DNA from 2 places in the Ruegeria marisflavi genome. Region 1 is predicted to be linked to the other one. Evidence: riboswitches for the same ligand, from Rfam matches in the RefSeq annotation. Region 1 holds a riboswitch; the other holds the start of a gene.
What was found. A riboswitch is a leader RNA that binds a small molecule or an ion and turns the genes downstream of it on or off. The one in region 1 is predicted to bind cobalamin.
Positions count from the first base shown of each region.

Region 2: linked by a shared signal. The riboswitch ahead of OEZ49_RS14725 (DUF1636 domain-containing protein) and the one ahead of OEZ49_RS06370 (hypothetical protein) in region 1 are both predicted to bind cobalamin.

Region 1 is NZ_JAOVQN010000004.1:205,988-210,972, reverse strand. It holds gene OEZ49_RS06380 (calcium-binding protein) at 109-1,095, shown strand; gene OEZ49_RS06375 (protein-tyrosine phosphatase family protein) at 1,226-1,720, shown strand; gene OEZ49_RS06370 (hypothetical protein) at 1,713-2,132, opposite strand; cobalamin riboswitch at 2,218-2,430, opposite strand; gene ypfJ (KPN_02809 family neutral zinc metallopeptidase) at 2,538-3,389, shown strand; gene OEZ49_RS06360 (TetR/AcrR family transcriptional regulator) at 3,386-3,943, opposite strand; gene OEZ49_RS06355 (alpha/beta hydrolase family protein) at 4,027-4,887, shown strand; gene OEZ49_RS06350 (OmpA family protein) at 4,889-4,985, opposite strand, start outside.
Region 2 is NZ_JAOVQN010000015.1:31,870-36,854, forward strand. It holds gene OEZ49_RS14715 (NAD(P)-dependent oxidoreductase) at 1-835, opposite strand, end outside; gene OEZ49_RS14720 (LysR substrate-binding domain-containing protein) at 1,056-1,940, shown strand; cobalamin riboswitch at 2,013-2,229, shown strand; gene OEZ49_RS14725 (DUF1636 domain-containing protein) at 2,312-2,695, shown strand; gene cobW (cobalamin biosynthesis protein CobW) at 2,699-3,754, shown strand; gene cobN (cobaltochelatase subunit CobN) at 3,764-4,985, shown strand, end outside.

The DNA.
Region 1 (4,985 bases):
TTGATCGGACCCATCCGGGCATCAATGCCCCTCTTGTTCCCATTGACCGACTCTGTGGGCGGTTCTACGACTCGCGGTAACAGGGTTATCTTGTAGAGGTATCTGATTATGCTGGGAATCCTTGCGCTGGTTGGGCTCGGTGTCGGCCTGACCGCGCTGTTGCTGAACGATGGCGATGACGTTGATGCAGCCGTCGCCGCCGGTCCCCGCATCACCTCCGACGACGACAACCTGGTCTTTGACCAGGGTTTCCGCCCCGGCATCGCCGAGGGCCTCACCGATCTGGTAGCAGAAGGCGAGATAACCCAGGCCGAGGCCGAGGCGATCCTTGGAGATATCGACTTCGTCTCTGGCACCCAGAACCTGGACACCCGCGCGGGCGACGATGTGGTGGTGCTGCTTCAGGGCGACAACAGGATCGAGACCGGCGATGGCGACGACATGGTTCTGTCCGGGACCGGCGCGGATAACGTCAATCTGGGATCGGGCGACGATGTCTATGGTACCGACACGCGCGTGATCCACCGGGACGATGATGAACAGAGCTTTCCCGATCCCGAGGATGCCATTTCCGTCGGCAACGCGCCGGTGCGCGGCGACGATCTGGAACAGGGCAATGACACGATCGCGGGCGGCACGGGCGACGATGCGATTTCTGACAATTTTGGTCGCAACCTGATCAATGGCCAGCAGGGCGACGATTTCATCATTTCCGTGGATGATGCCAGCGATCAAGGCACGGCGGATACCGTCAGGGGCGGCGTTGGCCAGGACATTCTGGTGGTGGATCAGGGCGATCATGTCACCACTGGCGATGGCGCCGACCAAGTGGTGATCGAGACCTATAACGACGTTGTGGATGGCTATGATCTGATCACGATCACAGATTTCATCGCCGGACAGGATGCGCTGACTGTACAAGGTAACGTCGACCTGTTGCGCCCGGCGCCGGACGGGACCTCGCCGGTCAGCCTGCAAAAGCTTGAGGACGACGGTGGAACCCTTGTCCTGATCAACGGGATCCCGATCGCGCATCTGTTGGGCGTGCAGGGGATGAGCCCAGGTCAGATCGAGGTGCACATCGACAACCGGTGACACACCCTGCGGCTGTTTTCCCGCGCCAGGGTATCCGGGCTTGCGATGCGGCCATGTCCAAGGGCATTCTACCGCCGGGGCGCACTGGGCATGCCCCATGGCGCGGTATGTTCGGGAGGGAGGACCGCAGATGGCGCAGCTGGTGCTTTATGCGCTGCAAGTCGGCGGCGGCACGTTGGCGATCTGCCAGTTGCCCGGCCGGTCCGGCGATTATGCGGGCGATCTGGATCTGATCGCATCCTGGGCACCGGGGCTGGTCATCTCGATGACCACCGAGATCGAGATGATGCAACACGGCGCGCACAACTTCGGCGCCGATATCCAGAGCCGCGCCAGCCGATGGGTTCACTTGCCGGTCCAAGATTTTGGAACCCCCAGCCGCGAGATCGAGGCGAAATGGGCCACGGCCAGCGCCTCGGCCCGCCACGCGCTGCGCGGCGGCGGGCGTGTCATGATCCATTGCATGGGCGGTTGCGGGCGCTCGGGCATGGCTGCCTTGCGGCTGATGATCGAGACCGGAGAAAACCCGGACGCCGCGCTGAAACACCTGCGCGCCGTCCGTGCCTGCGCTGTCGAAACCGACGAACAGATGGCCTGGGCCAAAGCCGGTCGCACTGTCAGCTAAAGACGCGGCGCTCCGCTTCTGTGGCAGCGCCGGTTCTGGCCTGGGATGGCGCGATCCGCCGGGCCTCTGCCATGGCACAGGGAAGCGGCCTGTTGTCCTTGACGATGATCTGCCCGCCCGGCGCCATCAGCGCATCTGCCAGCCGGTCGAACCAGCCGAAATCAGCCATCTCACCGGTGCCGCAAAAGATGCGGATACGGCTGTGCGAGGCGGAATAGAGCGCCTGACACCCGTCGCCACAGGCGGCCAGCGCGCATTCGCCTTCGATCTCGAAATCCTGCCCGGTGACGGGTTCCGCCTTTTGCATGGCCCGGGCCAAGTTCAAAACCAGCGCCGACAAGGCCGGACACGGCTTGCCCGTGCGTCGGCACAGGGTAACAGAAAATTGGTGGGTCTCGGTCGTCCAGATCATCAGCGCCCTCCGCGCAAGGGGGAGGGGTGATGGAGAGACGGCCGACAAAGGCGCTTCTGTCCCTCCCGGACACCCCGCCCGGGTTCGAGTAACAATGCTGATGGCAGGTCTCCTGACTCGCGGGTCGCAGCTTTGCCGACCTTCCCGGCCTTGCGGCCAGTGGCATTTCGGCTTCGCTCTCCGCCTACAGTTGCGGGGGCAGTCCCGGTATTGGCCCTCTGTTGCCAGATGACCGCACCGTGTTCCCTTTTCATCCCGAGTCGATTACGGCCCGGGAACCATCACGCCAGCGGTAGCGTTTGTACGGTGCAGGTGTCAAGCTACGGTATCCGGTCCAGGATTTTTCCCCCTGCGACCGGTTGCGGATACCCGTATCGGATAGTCAGGCTTCAAGGGGTGATCGTCATGCGGCTAAGAGGCGTGCGCGGCAGCAGGAATGTCGAGGATCGCCGCGCGCAGCGCGGCCGCGGCGGCATGGCCATCGGCGGGCGCGGGCTGGGTATCGGCGGGGTCCTGCTGCTTTTGGTGATCGGCGCCTTTACCGGCATCGACGTCACCCCGTTTCTCACCGAACAGCCGGGCCCGAGCCAGAGCGCACCCAAGGAACTGACCGCCGAAGAGCGGCAGGCGGGCGAATTCGTCTCGCGCGTATTGGCCACGACCGAGGATGTCTGGGGCACCGTGTTCCGCGATCAGTTGGGCCGCGACTACATCCCGCCGACGCTGGTGCTGTTCTCCCAAGTGACGTCCAGCCCCTGTGGCGGCGCCTCGGGCGCGACCGGGCCATTCTACTGCCCCGCCGACCAAAAGGCTTATCTCGACACCGATTTCTTTACCACCCTGGCCCGGCGTCTCCAGGCGGGCGGCGATTTTGCCGCCGCCTATGTGATCGCCCACGAAGTGGCCCATCACGTGCAGAACCAGCTGGGTATTCTGGGCCAGGTGGATCAGGCCCGGCGGCAATCCTCGCAGGTCGAGGCCAACGCACTGACCGTGCGGCTGGAATTGCAGGCCGATTGCCTGTCGGGGGTCTGGGCGCGCTCGGTTCAGGGTCTGATGGAACGTGGCGATCTGGAGGAAGCGCTGAACGCTGCCCGGATGATCGGCGACGACCGGCTGCAACGGCAGGCGGGCCGGGTCCCGCAACCGCATACATTCACCCACGGCACCTCGGCACAGCGGGCATCCTGGTTCGAACGCGGCTTTGATAGTGGCCGGGTCGCCAGCTGCGACACGTTCAGCACCAACCGTCTCTAATCCGCGCGCGGCAGCATCTCGGGCAAACGGCGCAGCACGTCCGAGGATTGCCGGGCGCGGGCCAGCATCCAGCCACCTTGCAGCAGGATGAACATGGTCTCGGCGGTCTTTTGCGGATCACCCAGACCAAAGCGTCTGGCGTGATGCGCGCCCTCGGTAATCCAGCCTTCGAACAGGTGGCGGGCATGGGCGCGAAACGCGGCATTATCCGGGCCTTCGAACAGGGTCGACGAGATCGGGCAGCCATCCCACTGACCCGATTTGTCGAACAGTTTTGCAACCTTGCCACACAACACCTGCATCCCGGCATGAAAGCTCTCGGCCGGTTCGAACGAGGCCGCGATCAGCCGCAGCATTTGATCCGAGGCCCAGGTCGCCGACGCCAGCGCCAGGTCGGACTTGCCGTTCGGAAAGTGGTGATAGAGCGAGCCCTTGGGCGCCTCGGCCTCGGTCAGCAGCTCGGACAATCCAACACCGTGATACCCCCGGCGCTGGAACAGCTGGGCGGCGGTGCGGATCAGGCGATCTTTGGTCGGAAGCGGACGTTGGGTCATTTGACGGGGATATTGACAGCTCTAGACCGATTGGTCCAGACATGGGAAATAGACCAATCGGTCTAGGAAATCTGGAGGTCTAAATGCTGGATATGCAGACATCTGTCGGGGTCGAAGATTTTCATTTTCCATCCGGATCGGCGCAGCTTTCGGCGCGGCTCTATCTCCCGGCGGGTACGCCCCGGGTTGCAGTTGTGATCAACAGCGCCACCGGGGTGCCGCGCGAGTATTACCAGCATTTCGCCACCTGGCTGGCGACCGAACGGGGTATGGCCTGCCTGACCTATGATTATCGCGATTTCGGCCATTCGCTGACCGGGCCGCTTGCGGCCTCGACTGCCACCATGTCCGACTGGGCACTCATTGACATGCCCGCCGCCTATGCCGAGATGCAACGCCGGTTTCCCGATCTGCCGCTCTGGGTGATCGGCCATTCTGTCGGCGCCATGCTGGGGCCGCTGCAACCGGGGATTGAGCCCATCGCGCGCATGATCTGCGTCTGTTCCGGGCTGGTGCATCATTCGGATCACCCCTGGCCCTATCAGGCGCTGGCGCGGCTGTTCTGGTTCGGCCACGCACCGCTGCTGGTCAAGACATTGGGCTATCTGCCGGGCCGCGCGATCGGTTTTGGGACTGACCTGCCGCCCGGCGTCTATTGGGAATGGCGGCGCTGGTGCACCACGCCCGGCGCCTATCTGCCTGAAACCGGCCACCGCCTGCCAAAACCCGATTGGGGCCGCGCGGGCGCGCGGGTCGATCTTTTTGCCTGCGCGGATGACGATACGATCCCGCCTGCCTGTGTCTGGCGTCTGGCTGACCTTTATGGCGACACCGCGCGGCGGCACCTGTTGCGGCCAAAGGAACACGGGCTGCGCGACATCGGCCATCTGGGTGCCTTTACCCGCCGCAATGCCGCGCTCTGGCCCCGGCTGATCGCCCAGTAACCTAGTGTGCCAGCAGTACCGCCTCGACCCGGCGGTTGGCGTCGCGACCCTCAGCGGTAAGGTTGCTTGCAATCGGCGCGAGATACCCCGCCCCCTGC
Region 2 (4,985 bases), on a different contig from region 1:
GGATGATATCGTCGGACTGCGCCCGCTCGCCATAGCGGCGGATGCCGTCGTTGAAGATCTCGATCATCAGCGGTGAGATTTCCAGCGGCACGCCAGCGCGGTCGGCGATGGTCTGGAACAGGCCGATATCCTTTTTCACCAGATCCATGGTGAAGTTGATGTCGCGGCTGCCGTTCAGGATCACCTGGCTTTCGGTTTCATGCACGAAGGAGGTGCCGGAACTGATCTTGATCGCCTCATAGGTGGTGTTCATGTCCATTCCTGCGGCCTTCATCGTCACAAGCGCCTCGCAGCAGGTCAGCAGGTTGGCGGTCGCGAGGTAATTGGTCATCACCTTGAGCACCGAGGCAGAGCCAAGCGGGCCGGTGTGCAGGATGCGGCGGCCCATGATGGTGAGGAAGGGCAGGATGCGTTCAAAGGTGGCGCGGTCGCAGCCCGCAAAGATCGAGATATTGCCGGTATCGGCCCGGTGGCACCCCCCCGAAACCGGGCAGTCGACGGCGGCGCCGCCCCGTTCGATCACCTGCGCACCGAGACGCTTCACCTCGGCCTCGTCGGTGGTCGACATCTCGAGCCAGATCTTGCCGTCCTTCACCTCGGGCAGCATCTCTTGCATCACCGCAGCACTGGCGGCGGGCGACGGCAGGCAGGTGATCACCACGTCGCAATCGCGCATCATCTGCGCCGGACCTTGGGCGGCCTGGGCGCCACGGGACACGAACCCCTCGACGAGATCGGAATTTAGATCATGCACCGTCAGATCGACGCCATTGCGCAGGAGCGAGCCCGAGAGCTTGCCACCCACATTGCCCAGTCCGATGAACCCTACTTTCATATTGTCCTCCCAGCGGGGAAACACCCCGGATGATTTGTTTCGGGCGCAGTATCTGCTGAGAGAGGCACCAACAGAAACGAATAATAACGGGAAAAATACCAAAAATATTTTTGTGATAATTGACCTGACCTCGGAAACTGACAAAATTCTGAACAGAATTTTGGTCCAGAAAATTTGAAATTTTCTGGGCGGCGCGCGAAGGGACAGTGGAGGAACCTATTTGGACAGGCTGCCTAATCCGACCTGGCTGCGGACATTCGAGGCCGCCGCCCGGCATCTCAATTTCACCGAAGCCGCGCGAGAGCTTGGGCTGACCCAGACCGCAGTGTCGCTGCATATCCGCTCGCTCGAGGCCGAACTGGGCGAGCGACTGTTCTCGCGCGCGGCCCGGCGGCTGGGGCTGACCGAGCTGGGGCAATCCTATGCGCTGACCGTACGCCGGGCGCTGGCCGATATCGCCCTGTCCACCAACAGCCTGTTCGGGCCTGCGACCCGTCAGACCCTGCGAATTCGCGCGCCGATCTCAACCGCGACCTACTGGATTGCCACGGAACTGCCCGCGTTTGCGGCGGCCTATCCGGATATCCCGGTGCGGCTGGTGTCGAACATCTGGGGCGACGGACCCGAAAACGAGGATGTCGATCTGGACATCCGCCTGGGTCACGGCGACTGGCCCGGACTGCTGGCCGAAAAGTTGTGCGACGAGACCATCGTGCCGATCGGCCGCGCCGACGGGCCGCACCTGTCGCCCGAGGCGCTGCGCGCCGCGCCGCAGATCCACATCCTTGGGTACGAAGACAACTGGGCGCGCTGGTTCGAGGCACAGGGGCTGCCACCGGCGGAGCGTGCGGCGCTGTTTTCGGTGGATACCACGGTCTCGGCCATCCAGTTGGTGCTGGCAGGGGCGGGCTATGCCACCATCCTGACCCGCTTTGCCCGCAATGCCATCGCGCAGGGCATACCGTTGCGCCTGGCGGGCGAACCGATTCCTTTTTCCCAGTCGCATTACCTGATCCGGCCGCCCCGGGCGGCCGCATCCCCGGCTCGGGCGCAGCTCTTTCTATCGTGGCTGCGGACGCGGGCCGGGGCGGATGCCGCTGGGTGATCCCCAGCGGTCGCTTTTCTGCAAAGCCCAGTGTCCCCCGGTCCGGCGCGCTTGACAAGTCCCCCGCGCTTGCCGCATGTGCCTGCTGTTGGTGTCCGGGAAACCGGATGAAAAGGGAATGTGCCAGCGGACCGGCCAAGAGGCCGGGCGTCAAGCGCAGCCGCCCCCGCGACCGTGACCGGAGAGGGTGCCCAAGCCACTGGCCGAAAGGCCGGGAAGGCGGGACGCCCGACAGGGCAAGACCCTGACATCCGCAAGCCGGGAGACCTGCCAACGCCCGAAGACAAGACCGGACGGGGTGTTCCGGTGTCGGGTCCATGTCCGAGAGCGTGGCCCGCGCAAACCCCGTCCCCCGCACCTGACGAGGGGGGATGAGAGACGTGACCGAAGCTGCACCAGTCGAACTGCTGGTCTGTACGACCTGCCGCCGTGGATTGCCGGTCGAGGACGATGCCCAGCGCCCCGGCGCCCTGTTGCACCGCGCGCTGAGCGCGGCCGAGTTGCCCGAAGGGGTCATCCTAAAACCGGTCGAATGTCTGTCCAATTGCGATCAGGGCTGCTCCATCGTGCTGCGCGGCGGTCCGGCGCGCTGGACCTTTGTCTACGAAAACCTCAACGAGGCCGATGACGTGGCCACCATCGTCGAAGGCGTCACCAAGTATCACGCAACCGCTGACGGGCTCGTCCCCTGGCGCGAGCGCCCCGTCCACTTTCGCAAGAACTGCGCCGCGCGCATCCCCCCGATCGGAGCCTGAGCCATGAGCACCCTTGAAAAACTTCCCGTTACCGTGATCACCGGCTTTCTCGGCTCGGGCAAGACCACGCTGATCCGCCACCTGATGCAGAACCCGCAGGGCAAGCGGCTGGCCGTGGTGGTCAACGAATTTGGCGATGTTGGCGTTGATGGCGAGATCCTGAAAAGCTGCGCCATCCCCGAATGCCCCGCGGAAAACATCATGGAACTGGCCAATGGCTGCATCTGCTGCACCGTGGCCGATGATTTCATCCCCACCATCGAGGCGCTGATGGCGCTGGAGCCGCGCCCCGATCACATCCTGATCGAAACCTCGGGCCTGGCGCTGCCGAAGCCGCTCTTGAAGGCGTTCGACTGGCCCGATATCCGGTCCAAGATCACCGTGGACGGCGTGATCGCGCTGGCCGATGCCGAGGCGGTGGCGGCGGGCCGGTTCGCGCCCAATGTGGCGGCGGTGGATGCCCAGCGTCTGGCGGATGACTCGATCGACCATGAAACGCCCCTGTCCGAGGTGTTCGAGGATCAGATCAGCTGCGCCGACATCATCCTGCTGACCAAGCCCGATCTGGCCGGCCCCGAGGGCGTGGCCCGTGCGCGCGAGGTGATCGCCGCCGAGGCGCCACGCCCGCTGCCGGTGGTCGAAGTGGCCGAGGGCGCCGTTGATGTGCGCGTTATCCTGGGCCTTGGCGCTGCCGCTGAGGATGACATGGATGCCCGTCCCAGCCATCACGACGGCCATGACGACCACGAACATGACGATTTCGAAAGCATCGTGGTGGAACTGCCCGAACAGTCCGACCCGGCCGAACTGGTCGCGCGGATCGAGCGGCTGGCCAACGAGCTGAACATCCTGCGGGTCAAGGGCTATGCCGCGGTTGCGGGCAAGCCGATGCGCCTGCTGGTGCAAGCGGTGGGTGCACGGGTGCGTCACCAGTATGACCGTCCCTGGCACCCGGGCGAGGAGCGCCGCTCGCGCATGGTGGTGATCGCCGAACATCACGACATCGACCCGGCGGCGATCAACGCCATCCTGACCGGCGTTTCCGAGCCTGCGGAGTAAGCGCGCGCCATGCATGTCGTTTTCCGCGAAAGCCACGGGCTGGAAGAGACCGAGACCCCGACCGACCTGGGCCAAAGCCCGGCCGATCTGGTGGTGTTGTCGTTCTCGGACAGTGACCTGGGGGCTTTTGCGGCGGGCTGGCATCGTGGTGGCGGGGCGGTGGGCAGAATGCCCACCCTACGCCTGGCCAACCTGACGGCGCTGAAACATCCGCTCTCGGTCGATACCTATGTGGAAAACACGCTGTCGGGGGCCAAGGGCATTCTGATCCGGCTGATTGGCGGCGTGCCCTATTGGGCCTATGGGCTGCAACAGGTGCTGGCGCTGGCGCAGGAAAAGGGGCTGGCGGTGGCGGTTCTGCCGGCCGATGGGCGCGAGGATACGCGGCTTGACGCCTATTCAACCCTGCCTGTGTCTACCCTGCGGCGGCTGCAACATCTCTGCGATACCGGCGGCGAAGTGGCCGCGCAGGCCGCACTGGCGCAGATGGCGCTGGCGACCGGGCTTTATGCCGGGCCGGTGATCGGGTCAAAGGTGCTGCCGGAATGCGGTTTCTGGTGCCCCGAGCGCGGCGTGATCGCGCCCGAGACCGTGTTCGGGGGCGACGCCCCGCGCATTCTGGTCACCTTTTACAGGGCCTACCTGACTTCGGCCGACACCGCCTCGGTTGCGGCGCTGATCCAGGCCTTTCGCACGCGCGGGTTTCAGGCGATGGGCATGTTCGCGCCTTCGCTGAAGGCGCCCGCCGCCGCCGACTGGATCGCCGGGCAGATGCCGGGGCTGGCCCCGGCGGCCATCGTCAATGCCACCTCGTTTTCCGGCAAGGGTGCCAATGGCGCCTCGCCGCTTGATGCCGCTGGCGTACCGGTGTTCCAGGTGGCGCTGGCCACCTCGCGCCGCAAGGCCTGGGCCGAGGCCGAGCGTGGCCTGTCGCCCGCCGATCTGGCCATGCATGTGGTGCTGCCCGAGGTCGACGGGCGCATCGACGCCGGGCTGATCTCGTTCAAGGAGCCGGGCAAGCGCGACCCGGCGTTGGAGTATTCCCGTTTTGCGCACCGGCCCGAACCCGAGCGGATCGAGGCGGTGGTGAGCCGGGTATCGGGCTGGCTGCGGCTGGCGACCAAACCCGCCACCCAGCGGGTGCTGGCGCTGGTTCTGTCCACCTATCCCGGCAAGGACTGGCAGATGGCCCATGCGGTGGGTCTGGACGCTCTGGCCTCGGCCGAGGCGA